One region of the Micromonospora sp. SD19 genome, then DNA from elsewhere that is predicted to be linked to it. Evidence: riboswitches for the same ligand, from Rfam matches in the RefSeq annotation. Region 1 holds a riboswitch; each other region holds the start of a gene.
What was found. A riboswitch is a leader RNA that binds a small molecule or an ion and turns the genes downstream of it on or off. The one in region 1 is predicted to bind cyclic di-AMP.
Positions count from the first base shown of each region.

Region 1 (4,509 bases):
TTCCGTCCCGAGGGGAGCCACTGTGTACAGGATGTACGGGTCGGCGTTGGTCGCGGCACTGGCAGCCGTCACGCTCGGCGTACCGCACCGGGCGTCCGCGACGCCACCGGACGTGGCCGCACCGGACGGCGCAGCGGTCACGGCGGCCGACCGGGTGCTGCGGGTCTACAACAACAACATCGAGAACCTGGTGGTGAACAACTCCGACGGGAGCTGCACCCGGATCTCCGGACCGGACCACCTGACCTCGATCCTGGTCGACGACGCCGGTCGCACGGGCACCAGCGGCGTGGTGGCGCCCGACATCCTGATCGTGCAGCAGGTGCGCGGCACCGGCCAGGCCGAGGCGTACGCCGACCAGCTGTCGGCGAAGTTCGGCTACCCGGCGGGCAGCTACGGGGCGATCGTGGCGTGGGACGACCCGGAGCCGTGGGGCAGCACGCACAAGTGCAGCTCGCAGTCGCTCGGCGACCTGAAGAAGAAGCAGACCAACGCCATCATCTGGAACAAGCGCACGCTCAACCTCGCCAGTGGCGACATCTCGAAGTACTGGAGCGCGGGTTGGCTCAAGCCGGGCACGGCGTACGCGAACGGCGCCGGGTGCACGCTGTACAAGCCGCCGAACAGTGACCCGGACAGCACCGACTACTACAAGTGGAAGCGGACCAGCGCGATCGCGGCGCGCTTCACCATCAAGGCGACCGGCACCAGCGTGTTCGCCGCGACGATGCACCTGCCGCAGGAGAACCGGCAGAACGCCTGCGCCGGTGACGGCGACCGGGGCATCGCCAACAGCGGCATCCACCTCGGTGCGGACGCGACCACGCTGCTGAACGCGTCGACGATCCGCGTGGTGGGCATCGACGCGAACCGCACCGGCATCGCCCCCGGCACGCTCAGCGGCTACGGCATGACCGGGTACGGGTCGGCGGCCACCAACGGCTCCAGCAAGATCGACTACTTGTTCGTCAGGGGCAGTGTGCAGTCGTCCGCCGTCGACCACACCGTGGTCGGGACGAAGTCGAACCACAAGGCGTTGTACGGCTTCATCACCTACTGACCGCACCGCCGAAGACGCCGCGGGCGCCGGCCCCTTGTGGGGGACGACGCCCGCGGTCCTCGGCGTGCCCGGGTCAGGCGGAGTAGCCCCGGCTGGTGATCCAGTTGGCCAGGTCGATGGTGGTGATCCAGTACGACGGGTCGGCCGGGTTCGCCGAGTCGGCGATCCGCACGGTGCGACCGTCGTCCTTGTAGCCCACGACGGCGATGTAGTGCCCGCCGCCGTAGGAGTGCCAGCCGCCGTCGGTGTCGGTGGCGTCCCCGACGACGTTGGCCACCACGCCCCGGCCGTCGGTGATGGCCTTCACCACGTCGGCCTGGAGCCGGTCCATCTGCGCCGGGCTGGGCGCGCTGGGGAACATCCGCGTCCGGTATGGGGAGCCCTTCACCTCGGCGTTGAGCACCCGGGTGGTGTCCTCGGCCGAGTTGGTGCCCATCTCGGTGGTGCCCAGCTCGGCGCCGAGCTCCTCCTGGGTGCGGTCGATGCCGGCGGCGCTGAGCGCGTTGCGGGTGGCCGCCGGACCGCAGTTGTAGTAGGTGTTCTGCGCCTCGTAGTCGTAGTCGAGCACCTTGGTCGCGGGCGGCTTCGGCGGCGTCGGCTTACGGGTGAGGTCGGGGTTGCTCTTGGCCTTCGCGGCGGGGGACGCGGCGCTGGTGGCCGGCGCGGCGGTGGTCGGCGCGGCGCTGGCCGAGGGGGACGCGTCCCGAACGTCGCCCCGGGAGGCGGCGACGTCGCTGCGCATCTCGGCGACGGTGGTCGCGGTGCGCTGGTCGGCCGGGGCGTCGTCGGCGGTGGTGAGCAGGGCACCGCCGGTGGTGGCGATGGCGAGAGCCGCGGCGGAGGCGACAACGATCTGGTACGGGCGCTCGGTGGCGAGGCGGCGGAGCTGACGCTGCAGGGTGTGCTTCACGGGGTCCTCCACGGATCGGGGGGAGAGCGGCACACCGGGGCCGGACCGGTATCCGGGCAGGCGCCAGCGCGCGGACCGTGGTCCGCGGATGGTGAACCGCTCAGGGGAACGCCCGGCGTGGCCGGGCGGGGAAGGCGATGACCCGGGGGGTCAGCTCACCGTCACTGGACGAATGAGCGGGTGCACCGCCGCGCCGTGGAGGCGAGGGAACAACCGAGGGGTGGAAAGGTGCTGCACGAGGATGGGACTCCTTCCGACACCGCCTACCGGGTTAGCTGACGGATTCGGGCGGGAAGATCGCCCTACCGCGGGCCGTGGCTCGCGGATTCACCCCGGACTTACTGATGGGTCCCCGGTTCGTTGATCACGATTAAGCGGGTCGATGCGGCGTCGCGTCTTGCGATCGGTTACCGCATCGGACAGGACGACAGTACTGGCGGCTCCGCGCCCTGCCAAGCCGGGTTCACCTGCGTAAACCTCAATCGGCGAGGCAATTTCTGCGCGTATTGCCGATGATGTGACTCGATGGGACAACCGGTTACGGGCGCGCCTGCGGGCGACAACCGGACAGGCGACGAAGAACGCGACCATAATCGCGGGAACAATGGCGCGGCTCGCGTCGGACGTCCGATTTCACAATTGCGTGACCGGCCTCACATCACAGATCGGGCTCAACCCGCCCGGGCCGGTCGCCACCGTGCCACGACGGCCGGGCGCAACGCCCCCGCCACCGTCCGGCGGGCGGCCACCGGGTGCGGGCGCAGCCGGGCCGCCGCCGCGTACGCCTCCTCGGCGAGGGTACGAGCCGACTCGGCGGCCAGCTCCGCGTCACGCCAGGCGGCCCGCTCACGGTCGGCGGCCGCCTGGTAGTCGGCCAGCCGCGCATCCCGGACCACCCGGCTGATCAACACCTCCTGCTCGACCGGGTGGCGTCGGGGATCCCAGCCGTGCCGGTGCCCGAACACGTCACCGAGCTGCGCCATGCTCAGGTCACCCCGCCAGTACGCCGCCATCGCCGCCCGGTGCAGATAGCGCTCCCGGGCCGCGTACTCGGCGGGGGTGTGCGGGGTCCGTGGGGTGGGCAGCGCCCCGGCGCCCGCGAAGCGACGCGCGGCGGTGTCCGCCGCGTCGTACCCGGTCCAGGCCCGCTCCATCTGCTCCTGGGCGCTCAGCCAGGCGGCGCGTCGCCGCCTGGCTGTCGTCGCCGCGCCGGCCGCGGCGACGGCCACCTCCTCGGCGTAGCGGCGCAGGTCGGCGGCCTCGGCGGCGGCCACCTCCCGGGCGGTGGGCGCGGCCGGGAGCGGGTCGTCGGCGGGCCGGTCCCGTTCGGGGCGGGCGGCCAGCACGGTGAGCAGGCCCAGGGTCAGCAGGACCAGGGTCGACCAGATGGCGGCGGCTCGCGGCACCTCGGTCACGAACTGGTAGAAGACGGCGGTCTCCATGGTCGGCACCTCGGGGAGAGAGCAGTGCGATGGGGCCACACCGGCCGGCGGGCCACGGCGGGCCACCGGTCGGCGGGTGGGAAGCGGGTGGGGCGACAGGCGCGGCGGCGGGACGATCGTCCCGGTGGCTCAGCGCCGGGGTGGGGCCCGGCAGGCCCGACCGCTCGCACTGTCGACGAGGGGCAGCCGGTCGGACTCCGCCGCGCGGACCGGAAGCACGCCGGTCGCGGTGACGCAGTGCTCCTCGGGGAGCGCCCCGGGCGAGTCGACGGCCCAGGCGGGAACGGCCTCCTCGACGGCGTCCGGTGGGATCGCCGCTGCCGGGCGCGCCGCAGCGTGCGCCCCGACGTGCCGACCGGAGGCCGCCAGCGGCCCGGCGGCGACGGAGGCCGACACCACGCTCGACGGTGGCACCGGGCTGGGCGTCGACGCGGCGGCCGTGGCCGGGCCTGCGCCGAGCGCCAGGGCCGCGACGACGGCGAGGCTGGTCAGCACCCGCGTCGCCCAGCGCGCCACCCACCACAGCGGACAGGTGAACGCGACCGGAAGCACATCCCCACGCTACCGTCACGCCGAGGCGGGCGCACCGACCACGGGCGTGTCGGATCGCGCCGCGCCGACCCGTTTGACCAGGGTGGACGCTGTCAGCGCCGGTCGGCGTACGGTGATCGGCCGTTGGCCGGACCGACCTCGTCGGCGGCCCCCGCGGCCCCGCCCTCGGCGTCGCCGTCACCGGCGGTCGGGGCACCGGCCGTGCGTTGCCGGGGGACGGGCGCCGGCCGGGCCGGACGGCGCGGTGCGAGCCGGCGCATCATCGGGGTCTCGACGAAGCGGTGCAGCAGCCCGGCGAGGATCAGGTTCGCCACCAGGAAGCCGAGCACCACGGCGGGCCCACGCCAGCCCGCGAAGCCGGTCCCCCAGTCCCCGCTCCAGCGCAGCACGCTCGTCATCACCAGCACGTGCACCAGATAGAAGGCGAACGAGACCTCACCGAGCCAGATCAACGGCCGGGAACGCCACGGCGAGCGCCGACCCCGCACGTCCGCGTCAGCGGCAGCGGTGATCACCAACAGGTACGCGACGGCGAGCAACGTGGT
Region 1 is NZ_JBTLMN010000006.1:358,139-362,647, forward strand. It holds gene ACX27O_RS21745 (hypothetical protein) at 23-1,060, shown strand; gene ACX27O_RS21750 (C39 family peptidase) at 1,134-1,982, opposite strand; cyclic di-AMP (ydaO/yuaA leader) riboswitch at 2,216-2,357, opposite strand; gene ACX27O_RS21755 (hypothetical protein) at 2,642-3,412, opposite strand; gene ACX27O_RS21760 (hypothetical protein) at 3,542-3,964, opposite strand; gene ACX27O_RS21765 (acyltransferase family protein) at 4,057-4,509, opposite strand, start outside.

Region 2 (4,509 bases), on a different contig from region 1:
AGTTTCACGTGTACGACCCGCACGAGTTCATCGACTCGATCGACTCGGACCTGATCTACTACTGGAACGAGACCGGTGGCGCCAACTACGGCCACACCGACTGGGTCACCGTAGCTACGGGTGACGAGGTGACGCTGGACGCGGGCGTCAGATCACGCTGGATCCAGACCTGCTGATATTCCTCGGCGCCGTTTCGGCGCGCCCGGGCGGTCCGGCCTTTGCGGCCGGGCCGCCCGGATCTCGTCGTGGGCCTATCGGCACGGTGTCCGCTCGACCTTCTGGCTACCGGCCTGTGGATGGCCCGCCGGGTGCTCGTGGCCTGGGAAACGTCGAAGGCCCTGGCTGGGACTCTCGTCCTGACCAGGGCCCTTCGCGTGGAGCGGGTGACGGGAATCGAACCCGCACTGTCAGCTTGGGAAGCTGATGTTCTGCCATTGAACTACACCCGCAAGCGGCACCACTGTACCCGAGTCGTCGAGCCCGTGCACCCAGGTACCCCCGCCGGCCGCGGGTGTCCGCATACCGCACAACCCTGGCCGACCCGGGTTGATCCACTCGGCTTGCTGAAAATCGGGGCGTCCGAAGCGCCGGGACACCGCGGTTTCACGGAAACCGAGTTGATCATGCGGGGTGCCGGCGGCGGGCGTACGTACAGCCCGGTGTCGGCTCCGTCCTCACGGAGCCGACACCGATGATCTTCCAGTCGTGGTCAGGCGGCCGTGCACTGGACGTCACGGCTGAGGCGGGTCGGGCGCGTCGGCGGGACGGCCAACGGGGTGGCCACCGCCGACGGGGCGTTTGGGTCGAGCCAGACCCGCACGGCCGGCCGACCCGGCGCGAGGCCGGGAACGCCCGCGATGTGCTGCTCACGGCGGGTAAGCATCGCCACGTCGATGGTGAACTCGAAGAGCCGCCAGTCGACCTGCGGCTCGGCGCGGGCGCTCTGCGCCAGCTGCGCCACCCGGACCGGATCGGTCACCGGACGGGCCCGCCCTGCCACGTATGCCTCGTCGTCGCTCTCCTCGGCCGGGAACGAGTGCAGCGCGTAGCGGCCGTCCCGTTCGAGGTCACGGCGCTTGGGCGAGTCGATGATGAAGCAGAACAGCCCCTCGGCGGTGATGACCGGGGAGACCGGATGGACGCGGGGCCCGCCGTCGGCGCGGACCGTGGCCAGATAGCCGAAGCCCGGCCCGTACTGCTGGAGGAGAACGCGGATCCCGTCGGCGAGTCGGGGCTCGTCGGCGGCGAATTCGGACCAGGAAGCCATGCGGGCATTCTATCGAACAAATGTACGAGCAGCGACCTCGACGCGCTGGTCACCGGCACCGAATCCGGGCACTTTCGGCAACGCGGCTATGGTGGTCCGATGCTGCTCTCCGACCGCGACCTGGTCTCCGAGATCAAGGCCGGCACGCTGGGCCTGGAGCCGTTCGAGCCCACCCTGGTCCAACCGTCCAGCATCGACGTCCGACTCGACCGGCTGTTCCGGGTCTTCAACAACCACCTCTACACCCACATCGATCCCGCCATGCAGCAGGACGACCTGACCTCGGCGGTCGAGGTCCCCGACGGTGAGCCGTTCGTGCTGCACCCCGGGGAGTTCGTGCTCGCCTCGACGCTGGAGGTCATCTCGCTGGGTGACCAGCTCGCCGGCCGACTGGAGGGCAAGAGCTCCCTGGGCCGGCTCGGGCTGCTCACCCACTCCACCGCCGGCTTCATCGACCCGGGCTTCTCCGGTCACGTGACGCTGGAACTCTCGAACGTGGCGAACCTGCCGATCACCCTGTGGCCCGGCATGAAGATCGGGCAGCTCTGCATCTTCCGGCTCTCCTCGCCGGCCGAGCACCCGTACGGCTCGGTGGTCTACGGCTCGCGCTACCAGGGCCAGCGGGGGCCGACGCCGAGCCGCGCCTGGCAGCACTGGCGCACCTGGCCCACCCGCTGAACCACGACGACGAGGGCCCGCCGCGACGGATCGCGGCGGGCCCTCTCGTCACCCGGGTCAGCCCGGGCGGCCGTAGCTGTGGATCGGGCCGTCGTCGACCTTCTTCATCTTGACCGGTTGACCGGCCTGCGAAGCGTGCACCACCCAGCCGCCGCCGACGTACATGCCGACGTGGTGGATGTCGCTGTAGTAGAAGACCAGGTCGCCGGGGCGCAGGTCGCCCCTGCTGACGTTCTTCGTGACGCGGCTCTGCGCGGCGGCGTTGTGTGGCAGCGACACGCCGGCCTTCGCCCAGGCGGCCAGCATCAGCCCGGAGCAGTCGTACGAGTTCGGACCCTCGGCACCCCAGACGTAGGGCTTGCCGATCTGGGCGCAGGCGAACTTGACAGCGGTGCCCGCGCCGCCGCCGGGGTAGCTGCCCGGGCAGGGCGCCGGGCGCAATGGGCCACCGCCACCGTTGCCGTACACCTTGAGGCGCAGCTTCTGCAGGCGGTCGATCTCTTCGTTGATCTGCTTCTTCTTCGCCGCCAGCTGAGCTTCGGTGCGGGTCAGCTGGGCCACCATCTCGTCCAGCGGCGCCTTCTGCGCGGCCAGCTGGTCGCGCAGGTCGGCGACCTCGCGTACGTCCTTCTGTTGGTTGTGCGCGAAGCGGTCGAGCATCTCGAGCTGGCCGACCACCTCGCTGGGCGACCGGCTGCCCAGCACCGCGTTGACGGTCAACACGTTCTCACCCTTGTAGGCGCGTACGGCCAGGGCGCTGACCTTGTCCATCGCGGCGTCGACCTGGCGCTCCAGCGGGGTGATCCGGGCGGCCAGGGCGTCGGCCTGCTTGCGCTTCGCGGCGAGGTCGGCGCGGGTGGCGTTGTGCCGTTCGATGATCGGTTCGAGCTTGTTCCAGTCGGCGTCGATCTGGCGCTCGATCTCGGCGACCGACGGGTCGGCGTGGGCCGCCGTGGCACTGCCGGTCAGGACGACGGCGACGCCGGCCAGGGCGGCGAGTGCGGTGGTGAAGCGGGACCAGCGTGGGCGCGGCACGATCGACGTCGGGCCGGCTGATGCCGACCGCTCGGACGACGGCCGCGGGGCATGGAGTGCCACCGGGGTTCCGTACTCCTTCTTCCTGACCGCCTACCGGGTTAGCTGACGGGTTCGGGCGGGAAGTCGGCGCCCTACCGCAGTGGCTGCGGATTCACCCCGAGGGACCTGGGTCCCCGGTTCGCTCGGAAACGACTCGGCGGTGTCGGTCCGTTACCGCCCGGGCTGGGCGGAGCTGCTGTCGGCCCGACGAATGACCAGAGTAGAGACGCTTGTTACCGATCCGCAACCCGCACGGCCGTGACACTCCGTACCGATTGGACGAGGTCACCGACCGTGTGTGAAGAATTCTTTCCCCACGCTTCGATAGATGGAAAGGTATTGACCTGACCTCCCGGACGGCGCGATGGTGACCTGACTCACTCCGCGAGAATCTAGGGGGTTCGATGCACCATCCAACCCTGTCGACGGGCTGGCGCGCACTGCTCGCCGCCGCCGTGGTCGCCGCCGCCACCACGGTGCCACTCTCCGTCGGCCCGGCCGCCGCCGCGTCCACCACCGACCGTCAGCAGCAGTACGCCGCCGCGGCCACCGAGTACGGGGTGCCGACAGTCGTGCTGCTCGCCGTCTCCTACCTGGAGTCCCGCTGGGACACCAACGCCGGCACACCGAGCACCAGTGGCGGCTACGGCCCGATGCACCTGACCGACGCCCGCCACGTGGCCGCCCTACCCGGGCGCGGTCACCACGACGCCGGTGCCGAGGACCCGCGCGGCGACGACTCGCGTCCCGCCCGGGTGCCCGCGCCCCGACCGGTCGAGGCCCCCGCGCCGTCCACCGCCGCGTTGCAGACCGTGGACGCCGCCGCCACGCTGACCGGCGTCGCCCCCGAGGCACTGCGCACCGACGCGGGCCTCAACATCCGGGGTGGGGCGGCGCTGCTCAGCGCGTACCAACGGGAGCTGGACGCCCCGGTCGGCGCCGACACCAACCCGGCCGCCTGGTACGGCGCGGTGGCCCGCTACTCCGGCGCGGACAGCGCCGACGCCGCCGCGGCCTTCGCCGACGAGGTCTTCACCACCATCGGCGCGGGCCAGTCCCGGGTGACCGACGACGGCCAGCGGATCACCCTGCCGGCCCGCGCGGTACGGCCCGAGCGTTCCTGGTTGGACCGGCTGGGCCTGCGCCGGCTGGCCCGCCCGGACGGGGTGGAGTGCCCCCGCACCATCTCGTGCGAGTGGATCCCGGCACCCTACGAGGCGTTCGGCGACGGGGACTACGGCAACCACGACCTCTCCGACCGGCCCGCCCGGCAGAAGATCGAATACATCGTCATCCACGACACCGAGGCGAGTTGGGCGACGACCCTGCGACTCGTCCAGGATCCGACCTACGTCAGCTGGCACTACTCGCTGCGCTCGGTGGACGGGCACATCGCCCAGCACGTGAAGACCAAGGACGTCGGTTGGCACGCCGGCAACTGGTACGTCAACGCGAAGTCGATCGGGCTGGAACACGAAGGCTTCGCG
Region 2 is NZ_JBTLMN010000001.1:264,805-269,313, reverse strand. It holds gene ACX27O_RS01260 (DUF11 domain-containing protein) at 1-176, shown strand, start outside; tRNA gene ACX27O_RS01255 (tRNA-Gly) at 376-449, opposite strand; gene ACX27O_RS01250 (pyridoxamine 5'-phosphate oxidase family protein) at 710-1,267, opposite strand; gene dcd (dCTP deaminase) at 1,367-1,945, shown strand; gene ACX27O_RS01240 (C40 family peptidase) at 2,003-3,043, opposite strand; cyclic di-AMP (ydaO/yuaA leader) riboswitch at 3,057-3,192, opposite strand; gene ACX27O_RS01235 (N-acetylmuramoyl-L-alanine amidase) at 3,427-4,509, shown strand, end outside.
Region 2: linked by a shared signal. The riboswitch ahead of ACX27O_RS01240 (C40 family peptidase) and the one ahead of ACX27O_RS21750 (C39 family peptidase) in region 1 are both predicted to bind cyclic di-AMP.

Region 3 (4,509 bases), on a different contig from region 1:
GCGGTGCAGAGCACCACGTCGACACCGAGGGAGATCACCATCCGGGACTGCCAGACGCCCTGCCCGCCGGGGTGCAGGTGCAGCTCGGGGTGGTCGTTGGGCTGGTCAACGGTCACCGTCAGCTGTGGAGTGGGCGCGAAGACCATCACGTGCCCGCTCATCGGTTGTCGCCGTACAGGTCGTCGCGCTCCGGCATCTTCGGAAGATTTCGCACTAACTGAGCTTAATGGGGCAGATGGTGGCGGCTCGCCGCATCGGCCCGGCCCGGCGCGGCGTCGGGTGCGATCGGGCGTTGCCAGCCGGACATCGGTACGGGACGATCGGGCGACCAACGGCGGCGGGAGACGGTGTGCTCAGCAGCGATACCTTCAGCTACACCGTCCAGGCCCGGAGTTCACCAGCCGAGGCCGCGGCGCTGCTCAGCGACCTGACCCGGCAGGGCGAGCTGCATCCGCTGATCGTCCAGGTCCGCCGGGTGCCGCCCCGGCCCGGGGCGCGGGCCAGCTACACGATCAACGACCGGTTGGTGGCCGGCCCGCTGCGCTTCCGGACTACGTACCACGCGGACGTGCTGATCAGCGAGACCGACGAGATCGTCATGATGGCCCGCCAGTGGCCGGCGACCACGGTGCGCAACCACACCCGACTGCGCGCCGAGCCCGACGGCCTGGTCCGCATCGACGTGGAGATCACCCTGACGGCGCCGACGCCGCTGTTCCGGTACGCGTTCCGCCAGGCCCGAGCCGCCCACCTCGCCCTCGCCACCCGGCTGGGCGCAGCCCTCGACCGCACCGGCGAACCCCCACCGCCCCCGGGCTGACCCTCCGCCCCGCCCTGCGCCCCCGCCCCGGCCCGCCACCCCGCTTCATGATCGTGCTCAATCCAGGATGTAGTGGCCTCCTGTCGCATCGAGGCCACTACATCCTGGTTCGAGCGCGAGCATGGGTGGGCGCCGGCCACGAGCGTCATGGGTGGGCGGGGGTCGTTAGGGCCGGGCGGTGGCGCGGCCGCGGCCGGCGACGGTGGCTGCGGCGGTGCGTCGGCGGCCCCACGGCTTGTAGGTGGAGAGCACCGTCGCGATGATCATCAGGCTGGTGGACACGGCCGGCGCGATGACCAGGTCGGCGCGATCCCGGGCGGGCAGGGCGGCGCCGACCGCTCCGGCGTGGCGCAGGTTCGGGGTGAGCAGGAACAGCACCAGCCCGACCATCACGGTGGTGAGCACGAGCTTGACCAGCACCCAGCGGTGCCGCAGCAGGCCCCACGGGGTGAGCAGCGAACTGGCCACTCCGATCAGCCAGACCAGGACGCTCAGCGGCGCGAACAGCACCGTGCCGATCAGGGCCGTGACCGGGTAGACCACCGCCGGGTCGGCGCCCCGCTGCACGGCGATGCCGAGGGTGAGCAGCACCAGGTCGGTGCCGAGCCAGCCGAGCGAGGTGACGAGGTGCAGGGTGAGCAGCGCCTTGCGGGTGGTGGGTCGGATCCGAGGCATACCGCGATGCTGCCCGCCGGCCCCGGCCGGGTCGTCCGCCGAGCGACGACATCAGGGGTACGCCCGGCGACGTAGCCGGCCCCGGACGCGGGTGATGCCTGTGAGTCATCGTGATGACTCACAGGCATCACCACGGGTGGGTCAGTAGACCGACAGGTGTACGTGGTTGGTGTGGTCGGTGGACGGGGTCCCGTGCGCCCCGCTGTACGACTTCCATCCGCTGCTGGGCAGCCAGATCTGCTTGTACCAGATCACGTAGAGCACGGCGAGCCGGTCCGCGTTGCGGATGAAGTACGCGGCCAGGTTGTTGCCGTAGGTCTTGTCGCCGCCGGTCGCGGCTCCGCCGAAGCCGCCCTTCTGTGCGGCGAAGTCGCAGGCCCGGCCCTTCGGGTGCTCACCGGAGCCGCTGGGGCGGTGGCACGAGACGTACCGGGTGAAGCCCGCCGCCTTGGCCTGGTTGAGCGCGTGCAGGGTACGCGGGGTGATGCAGCCGCTGGCCGGCGTGGGGTCGTTCACGCTGCACGACTCGGAAGGCCAGGAGCCGTCGGAGTTGCGCGGCGCGGCCGTCGCGTTGGCGGTGGAGGTGCCCCGGTTGGAGCCGGTGTCGGCGGTGCTCTGTGTCTTGGGTGTGGTGGCCACGGTCAGGGCCCGTTCGGCCTGTTCCTTGCGCTTGGCCATCACCGCGACCTGCTTGCGCTGTTCAATGATCTCGCCGTCCAGTGCGACCCGGGTGCGGGTGGCCTGGTCCTTGCTCTTCAGCAGATCGCGCAGCACCCGGTCCTCGTTGGCGGCCACCGCGTCCAGGGCGGCTGCCCGGTCCATGAAGCCTTCCGGGGTGCTGCTGTTGAGCAGCGCCGACATCGCGCCGAGTCGTCCGGTCCGGTACGCCACCTCGGCGATCTCGCCGACCTTGCCGTTGCGCTGGTCGATCTCGACCTCGATGGTCTTCAGCTGGGTGGTGAGCTGCTTCTGCCGTTGTACCGAGGTGTCCAGGGCTCGCTTGGCGTCCAGGTAGCCCTTGCTGGCCGCCTCGAGTTGGGCGCGCAACGCCGGGGTGCCGCCCTCCTCGTCGGAGTCGGGTGCGGCGGCCCGCAGGCCGGTCGGGGGAGCGGCCGAGGCGGTGCCGGCCGGAAGCGCGACGCCGAGGGCGAACATCGCGACGATCAGGGCCGCCAGTCGGGCGGCGGGTGGTCGTGCTGGTGCCACTGCGCATGTCCTTCCGTCAGCCGCCGACCGGGTTAGCTGACGGGTTCGGGACGGAAGATCCCTACCGCTGACGCGGATGCACCCCAGGAACATGGTTCCCCGGTTCGCCCGGTTGGGCGATTAGGCGGCGACCGCCACCGGCGCCGGGAGGCGCCGCCTGGTGGAGGCCGGGACCGAGCCTACCGGTGCCGGTGGGGCCGCTGCAGCCAATGTGACGGACGGTGCGTGCGTCACCACGGAAAATTACCTTAAAAGTGAGCAATGCTCCGAAAAGGTCGTCACCACTCGATGGAGCCACACGCGCCGGAGGCGGCGCCCGGCTCGATCTGCAACGTCGCGTGTTCGATGCGGAAGTCGTCGTGCAGGGCCGTACGCGCCGCGGTGAGCACCGCGCCGACCTCCGCCCCGGGCGCCATGGTCAGGTGTGCGGAGGCCACCTCCATGCCCGAGGTGAGCGTCCAGACGTGCAGGTCGTGCACCTCGACGACGCCGGGCACCGCGGCCAGCCGATCGTGCACGGCGGTGACCTGGAGGTGCTCCGGGGCGGCCTGCACCAGGATGCGGATAGCGGCGCGGGCCAGCCGCCAGGTGCGCGGCAGGATGAACACGCCGATGGCGACCGCGACCAGGGGGTCCGCCCACCACCAGTCGGTGACGGTGATGAGCAGCGCCGCCCCGATGACGCCGACCGAGCCGAGCAGGTCACCGAGCACCTCCAGGTAGGCGCCCTGGAGGTTGATGCTCTCCCGGGCCCCGGCGCGCAGCAGGGCGAAGGCGGCGATGTTCGCGAGCAGACCGAGCACGGCCACCGCGAGCATCGGGCCGGCGATGACCTGGTGCGGGTCGCCGAACCGACGGATCGCCTCGATCACCACGTAGATCGCCACGCCGGAGAGCAGGACGGCGTTGGCCAGCGCGGCGAGCACCTCGAGCCGGTAGAGCCCGAAGGTGCGCTGCGGGTCGTTGGTGGCCCGCCGGGTCGCCGTGATCGCGGCGAGCGCCATCCCGATGCCGAGCACGTCGGTGAACATGTGCCCGGCGTCGGAGAGCAGGGCGAGTGAGCCGGTGTGCAGGGCGGTCGCCGCCTCGACCACCATCAGGGTGGCGAGCAGCCCGAACGCCGCCCAGAGTCGACCCCGGTGCTGGTGTGCGGCATTGGCGACGGACCCATGGTGGTGGTCATGACCTGCGCCCACGAGATTCACCTTCCGCCGCCGGCCGGGACCCGGTCAAATGTATGCTCACATCGCTATGTGTGCAAGTGTACGGGTGATGCCTCGCGCTGGCGGCGGTCCGCGCAGGTCAGCCGGTCGGGTCGATGGTGGTGAGCCGCTGGGTGGCCCGGGAGAGCGCCACGTACAGGGTGCGTACCCCGGCGCCCGGATCCGCCCGGATCTCGCTCGGGGCGACCAGCACCACCGCGTCGTACTCCATGCCCTTGGCCTCCAGGCTGGTCACCACCTGCAACCTGGGCGCGCCGAGCGCGCCGAGCCAACCGGCGACCTCGTCACGGCGGGGGACCGGCGTGATCACCCCGACCGTGCCCTCCACCTCGGCCAGCAGGCCGGCGGCGGCCTCGACAGTCGCGGTCTCCAACCCGGCGGCCGGCACCACCAGCTCGACCGGTTCGACCCCGGTGGAGCGGACGGCGGTCGGCAGCGGCAGGTCGGGGTAGAGCCGGCGGATCTCCGCCGCCGCCACCGCGAAGATCTCCGACGAGTTGCGGTAGTTCGTGGTCAGCGTGAACTCGTGTCGCTTACGCCGGCCCAGCGCCTGGTCCCGGGCTCGGGTCAGCTCCTCCGGGTCGC
Region 3 is NZ_JBTLMN010000011.1:117,374-121,882, reverse strand. It holds gene ACX27O_RS28290 (1-phosphofructokinase family hexose kinase) at 1-161, opposite strand, end outside; gene ACX27O_RS28285 (SRPBCC family protein) at 350-820, shown strand; gene ACX27O_RS28280 (hypothetical protein) at 986-1,495, opposite strand; gene ACX27O_RS28275 (coiled-coil domain-containing protein) at 1,637-2,701, opposite strand; cyclic di-AMP (ydaO/yuaA leader) riboswitch at 2,707-2,838, opposite strand; gene ACX27O_RS28270 (cation diffusion facilitator family transporter) at 2,980-3,897, opposite strand; gene ACX27O_RS28265 (HelD family protein) at 4,004-4,509, opposite strand, start outside.
Region 3: linked by a shared signal. The riboswitch ahead of ACX27O_RS28275 (coiled-coil domain-containing protein) and the one ahead of ACX27O_RS21750 (C39 family peptidase) in region 1 are both predicted to bind cyclic di-AMP.

Region 4 (4,509 bases), on a different contig from region 1:
CGCCCGTCGACCGGACGACCGGTCGCGACTCGCCGGTGATCATCGACTCGTCCAGCTCGGCGCCGCCCTCGACGACCCGACCGTCCGCCGGCACCCGACCTCCCGGCCGGACCAGCACCACGTCGCCGATCCGCAGACCGGCCACCGGCACCGCCTCGACCCGACCGTCCGCCGCCACCCGTTCGGCCTCGTCCGGTAGCAGCGCGGCCAACGCCGCCAGCGCCCCCCGGGCCTGCCCGATGGCCTTCATCTCCTGCCAGTGCCCGAGCAGCATGATGGTGACCAGCGCGGCCAACTCCCACCAGAAGTCCAGGTCGAACGCGCCGACGCTGGTCGCCAGGGACGCGGTGTAGGCGACGGTGATCGCCATCGCGACCAGCAGCATCATCCCCGGTGCCCGGTCCCGCACCTCCCGGACCGCGCCGACCAGGAACGGCCAACCGCCCCACCAGAACACCACCGAGCCGAGCACCGGGCCCACCCAGGACCGGCCGGGGACGTCGTCCAAGGCCAGGCCCAGCTGGTCCGACACGAGATGACTCGTCAGCACCACCGGGACGGTCAACACCAGGCAGACCCAGAACCGGCGGCGGAACATCGCCGGATCGTGCCCGGCGTGCTTGTCGTGCCCGGAATGATCGGAATGCCCGGCGGGCCTCTCGTGCGGCACCGGTCCGGCGTGCCGATGGTCGGGGTCGGACGGCGACGGAGCGGGCATAGCTCCAACATGCCGGTCCGAGGGCCGCCACGCGAGCGATTCGGTCACCGACACTCCGCCACGACCTGCGACCCCGCCACGGGCTGGCTAGCATCTCCCCCGATGGCCCTCCGGATGCCGCCGCACAGTCGGGCACTGTCGCCGCCACGACGTGACGTCGGCTCCGACCGGCCGGGCCGAGCACTGACCGTCCGTGATCAAGCGGTCGTCAGGCAGCGAATCGTCCCGCCGACCGCCGCGTTTCCACCGAAACGGTGAACCGCCCGGCTCGCTGACCCGTACCCCGCACCGGATCGTTGGGAGTCTCGCCTTGGGTTCCGACCACACCCGCCCGGCTCCGTCCGCCCCACCGAGGGTGCGACGGATCCTCGTCGTGACGGTGGTACCCCTCTTCGTCGCCACCGTGCTCGCCGCGGTGCTGCTCTGGCCGCGCGGCGGGTCACCGCAGACCGACGGCGGCGCTGACGTGCCGCGCTACCCCGGCACTGTCACCCGGGTGGTGAACGAGCCGTGCCCGCCGGCGCCGTCGGTCCCCGAGGGCACCCCGAGGGTCGGCAACGGACGGTGCGGCACCGTCGACGTCCGGGTGGACGACGGGCCGACCGCCGGCCAGCAGGTACGGACGCCGGTGCCGGACGGGCCCGGCGCACCCCGGGTCGAGGTCGGCGACGAGGTCATCCTGGTCGAGCTGACCGATCCCACCGATCCCAGCACCAGCAACTGGAACATCGCCGAGCACCAACGCGGCACCCCGATGATCTGGCTGGCGGTGGTCTTCGCGGCCGCGATCGTCGCGTTCGGTCGGTGGCGGGGTCTGGCCGCGCTCGCCGGACTGGCCGCCAGCTTCGCCATCCTGCTCACCTTCGTGCTGCCGGGTATCGGTGCCGGCAGGTCACCCCTGCTGGTGGCGGTGGTCGGCGCCGCCCTGATCATGTTCGTGGTGCTCTATCTGACGCACGGGGTCACCGCACAGACCTCGGTCGCCGTGCTCGGCACCCTGGGCAGCCTGGTGCTGACCGGCGTACTCGCCACCATCGCCACGGCCGCCACCCACCTCACCGGCTTCGGCAGCGAAGACGCCACCACCCTGTCGATGTTCCAGGGCGACGTCGACCTGCACGGACTGCTGCTCGCCGGGATCATCATCGGATCGCTCGGGGTGCTCGACGACGTGACGGTCACCCAGGCGGCCACCGTCACCGAACTGGCCAACGCCAACCCCGGCCTCACCCGGTTGCAGCTGTACCGGGCGGCCACCCGGGTCGGCCGCGCGCACATCGCCTCCACTGTCAACACCATCGTTCTGGCGTACGCGGGCGCGTCGCTGCCCCTGCTGCTCCTGCTCACCGCCGACGCGCGACCGATCGGGCAGATCCTCACCAGTGAGTTCCTCGCCCAGGAGATCGTCCGCAGCGCGGTCGCCACCCTCGGTCTGATCGCCGCCGTGCCGCTGACCACCGGGCTGGCCGCGGTGGTGACCGCCGCCGGGCGTACCGACGCCGTGCCGCCGGCCGACGCTCCCGCCGCGCGCCCCCAGCCGGACCGCAGCGAGGCACTCGCCGCCCTCAGCTCACCGCGAACGGCCGGCTCCAACAAGCCGGACCGGCAGCGGGCCGCACCCCCACCCGAGGCCGCCGACCGGTGGCCGGAGTCGAACAGGAGCACGGATACGGCATGGTGACACTCCTCAGCGTGACCAGATCGGGCAACCACCCTGAGAACCACGTCACTGGTCACTCAACGCTATGGCGAAATGACGCTTTTGGTCGGCATCCAGGCGTAGCTCAGCCGGTCGACTCTCGGGTAACCTCGCTGCCGGTCACCGATGAAGGCGCGAAGCGGCGCCTGCGGTGCCACCGCCCAATCGCCAACCGGCGAGCCGGGGACCCAGGTACGTGGGGTGAATCCGCGTCAGCGGTAGGGGCCGCTTCCGCCCCGAACCCGTCAGCTAACCCGGTCGGCGGTCGACGGAAGGGAACATTGTGACGGCACCCCTACGCCGCTGGTTGACACCCGTGGTGGCCGTGATCGCCGCACTGACCGTGTTCGCCGGGCCACTCCCGGCGCACGCCGCCCCGACGAACCCCACACCGTCCGGGCACGAGGAGGACGGCGAGCCCAAGCTGCTCAACGACGTCATCGAGCAGGCCAACCGCGACTACTCCGCCGCCAAGTCCAAGCTGGACAAATCCAAGAAGCGGCAGAGCGAGTTGGCGGCCGAGGTCGACCGGGCCAACGCCGACCTGGCCGCACTGGCCCCGCAGGTCGGGCAGATCGCCGCCCAGGCCTACCGGACCGGCCGGATCGGCGCGATCGCGATGCTGCTGGAGAGCGACGCCCCCGACTCGTTCGTCCAGCGCGCCGCGGTGCTCGACGAGATGAACATGGTCAACGAGAAGAAGCTCTCCGAGGTCAACGAGGTGAAGGCCCGCGCCGAGCAGGCCAAGCTGGCCCTCGACACCGAGGTCCGCGAGCAGCAGAAGCAGACCGCCCTGATGGCGAAGCGGAAGAGCGAGGCCGACAAGGCGCTCTCCCTCGTCGGCGGCAAGGGCTTCACCGGCGGCCTGGTGGACGCCACCTCCCCGGTCGCGAAGATCGGCCCGGGTCGCACCGCCGACGGCGACTGGAAGCCCCAGTCGTGCAGCGAGAACGACCCCACCACGTCCGGCTGCGTCACCCCCCGCACGCTGCACGCGTACAAGGAGGTCAAGCGGGCCGGCTTCAACCGGTTCGTCGGCTGCTACCGCCCCGGCGGGCCGTGGGAGCACCCGAAGGGCCGCGCCTGCGACTGGTCGCTGCAGAAGAGCGGCTTCTCCCCGTGGCACAACAACGACACCCGGACGTACGGCAACAACGTCGCCGCGTTCCTCATCCGTAACGCCGACCGGCTCGGCATCTACTACGTGATCTGGAACCGGCAGATCTGGTTCCCGGCCACCGGCTGGAGTTCGTACAGCGGGCCGTCGAACCACACCGACCACGTCCACATGTCGCTGCTCTGACCCGTACGACCCCGGTTGAGGGCCGTTCCGCGTGACGCGGAGCGGCCCTCGTCATGTCACACGGTGGCAGGGGCAGCCGGGTCGGCCGGGGTGTCCAGCGTCGCGAAGCCAGCCGGCACGGCGGCAACCGGGCGCACCGCCCCGGCGGCCAGCCGGTAGGACATCCCCACCACCGCGCACCGCCCCCGGGCCACCTCGTCGGCCAGCACCGGGGACTGCCCGAGCAACGTCTCGACGGTCTGTGCGATGTGGATGTCGACGATGCCGTCGATGTCGTCCACGCCCTCGGCCTCGGCCCGGCGCAGGCTGGGCAGCACGGCGTCGACCACCGCGCCCAGGTGGCCGCTCGGCGCGGTGCCGGTCGCGGCGGACTCCCGGGCGGCCTGCACCGCACCGCACAGGTCGTGACCGAGCACCACCACCAGCGGAGTGCCGAGCACTGTCACCGCGTACTCGACGCTGCCGAGCACCTCCGGGCCGGCGGTGTGCCCGGCCGTGCGGACCACGAACAGGTCACCCAACCCGCGGTCGAAGATGATCTCGGCGGCCAGCCGGGAGTCGGAGCAGCCGACGATCACCGCGAACGGGTGCTGCCCGTCGGCGACGGCGGCCCGGTGCCCGGCGTCCTGGTTGGGATGGTGTGGCGCGCCGCCGACGAAGCGTCGATTGCCGGCGACCAGTTCGGCGTACGCCCGGCTCGGCTCACTGAGCACTGGCGCTCGATCGGTGGTCCGCTGCGTACCCGGCTGACCACCGGCGTTCCCGGCATGACTCATCCCGCACCTCGTC
Region 4 is NZ_JBTLMN010000001.1:769,017-773,525, reverse strand. It holds gene ACX27O_RS03580 (copper-translocating P-type ATPase) at 1-598, opposite strand, end outside; gene ACX27O_RS03575 (YibE/F family protein) at 1,029-2,399, shown strand; cyclic di-AMP (ydaO/yuaA leader) riboswitch at 2,566-2,696, shown strand; gene ACX27O_RS03570 (coiled-coil domain-containing protein) at 2,701-3,720, shown strand; gene ACX27O_RS03565 (carbonic anhydrase) at 3,777-4,496, opposite strand.
Region 4: linked by a shared signal. The riboswitch ahead of ACX27O_RS03570 (coiled-coil domain-containing protein) and the one ahead of ACX27O_RS21750 (C39 family peptidase) in region 1 are both predicted to bind cyclic di-AMP.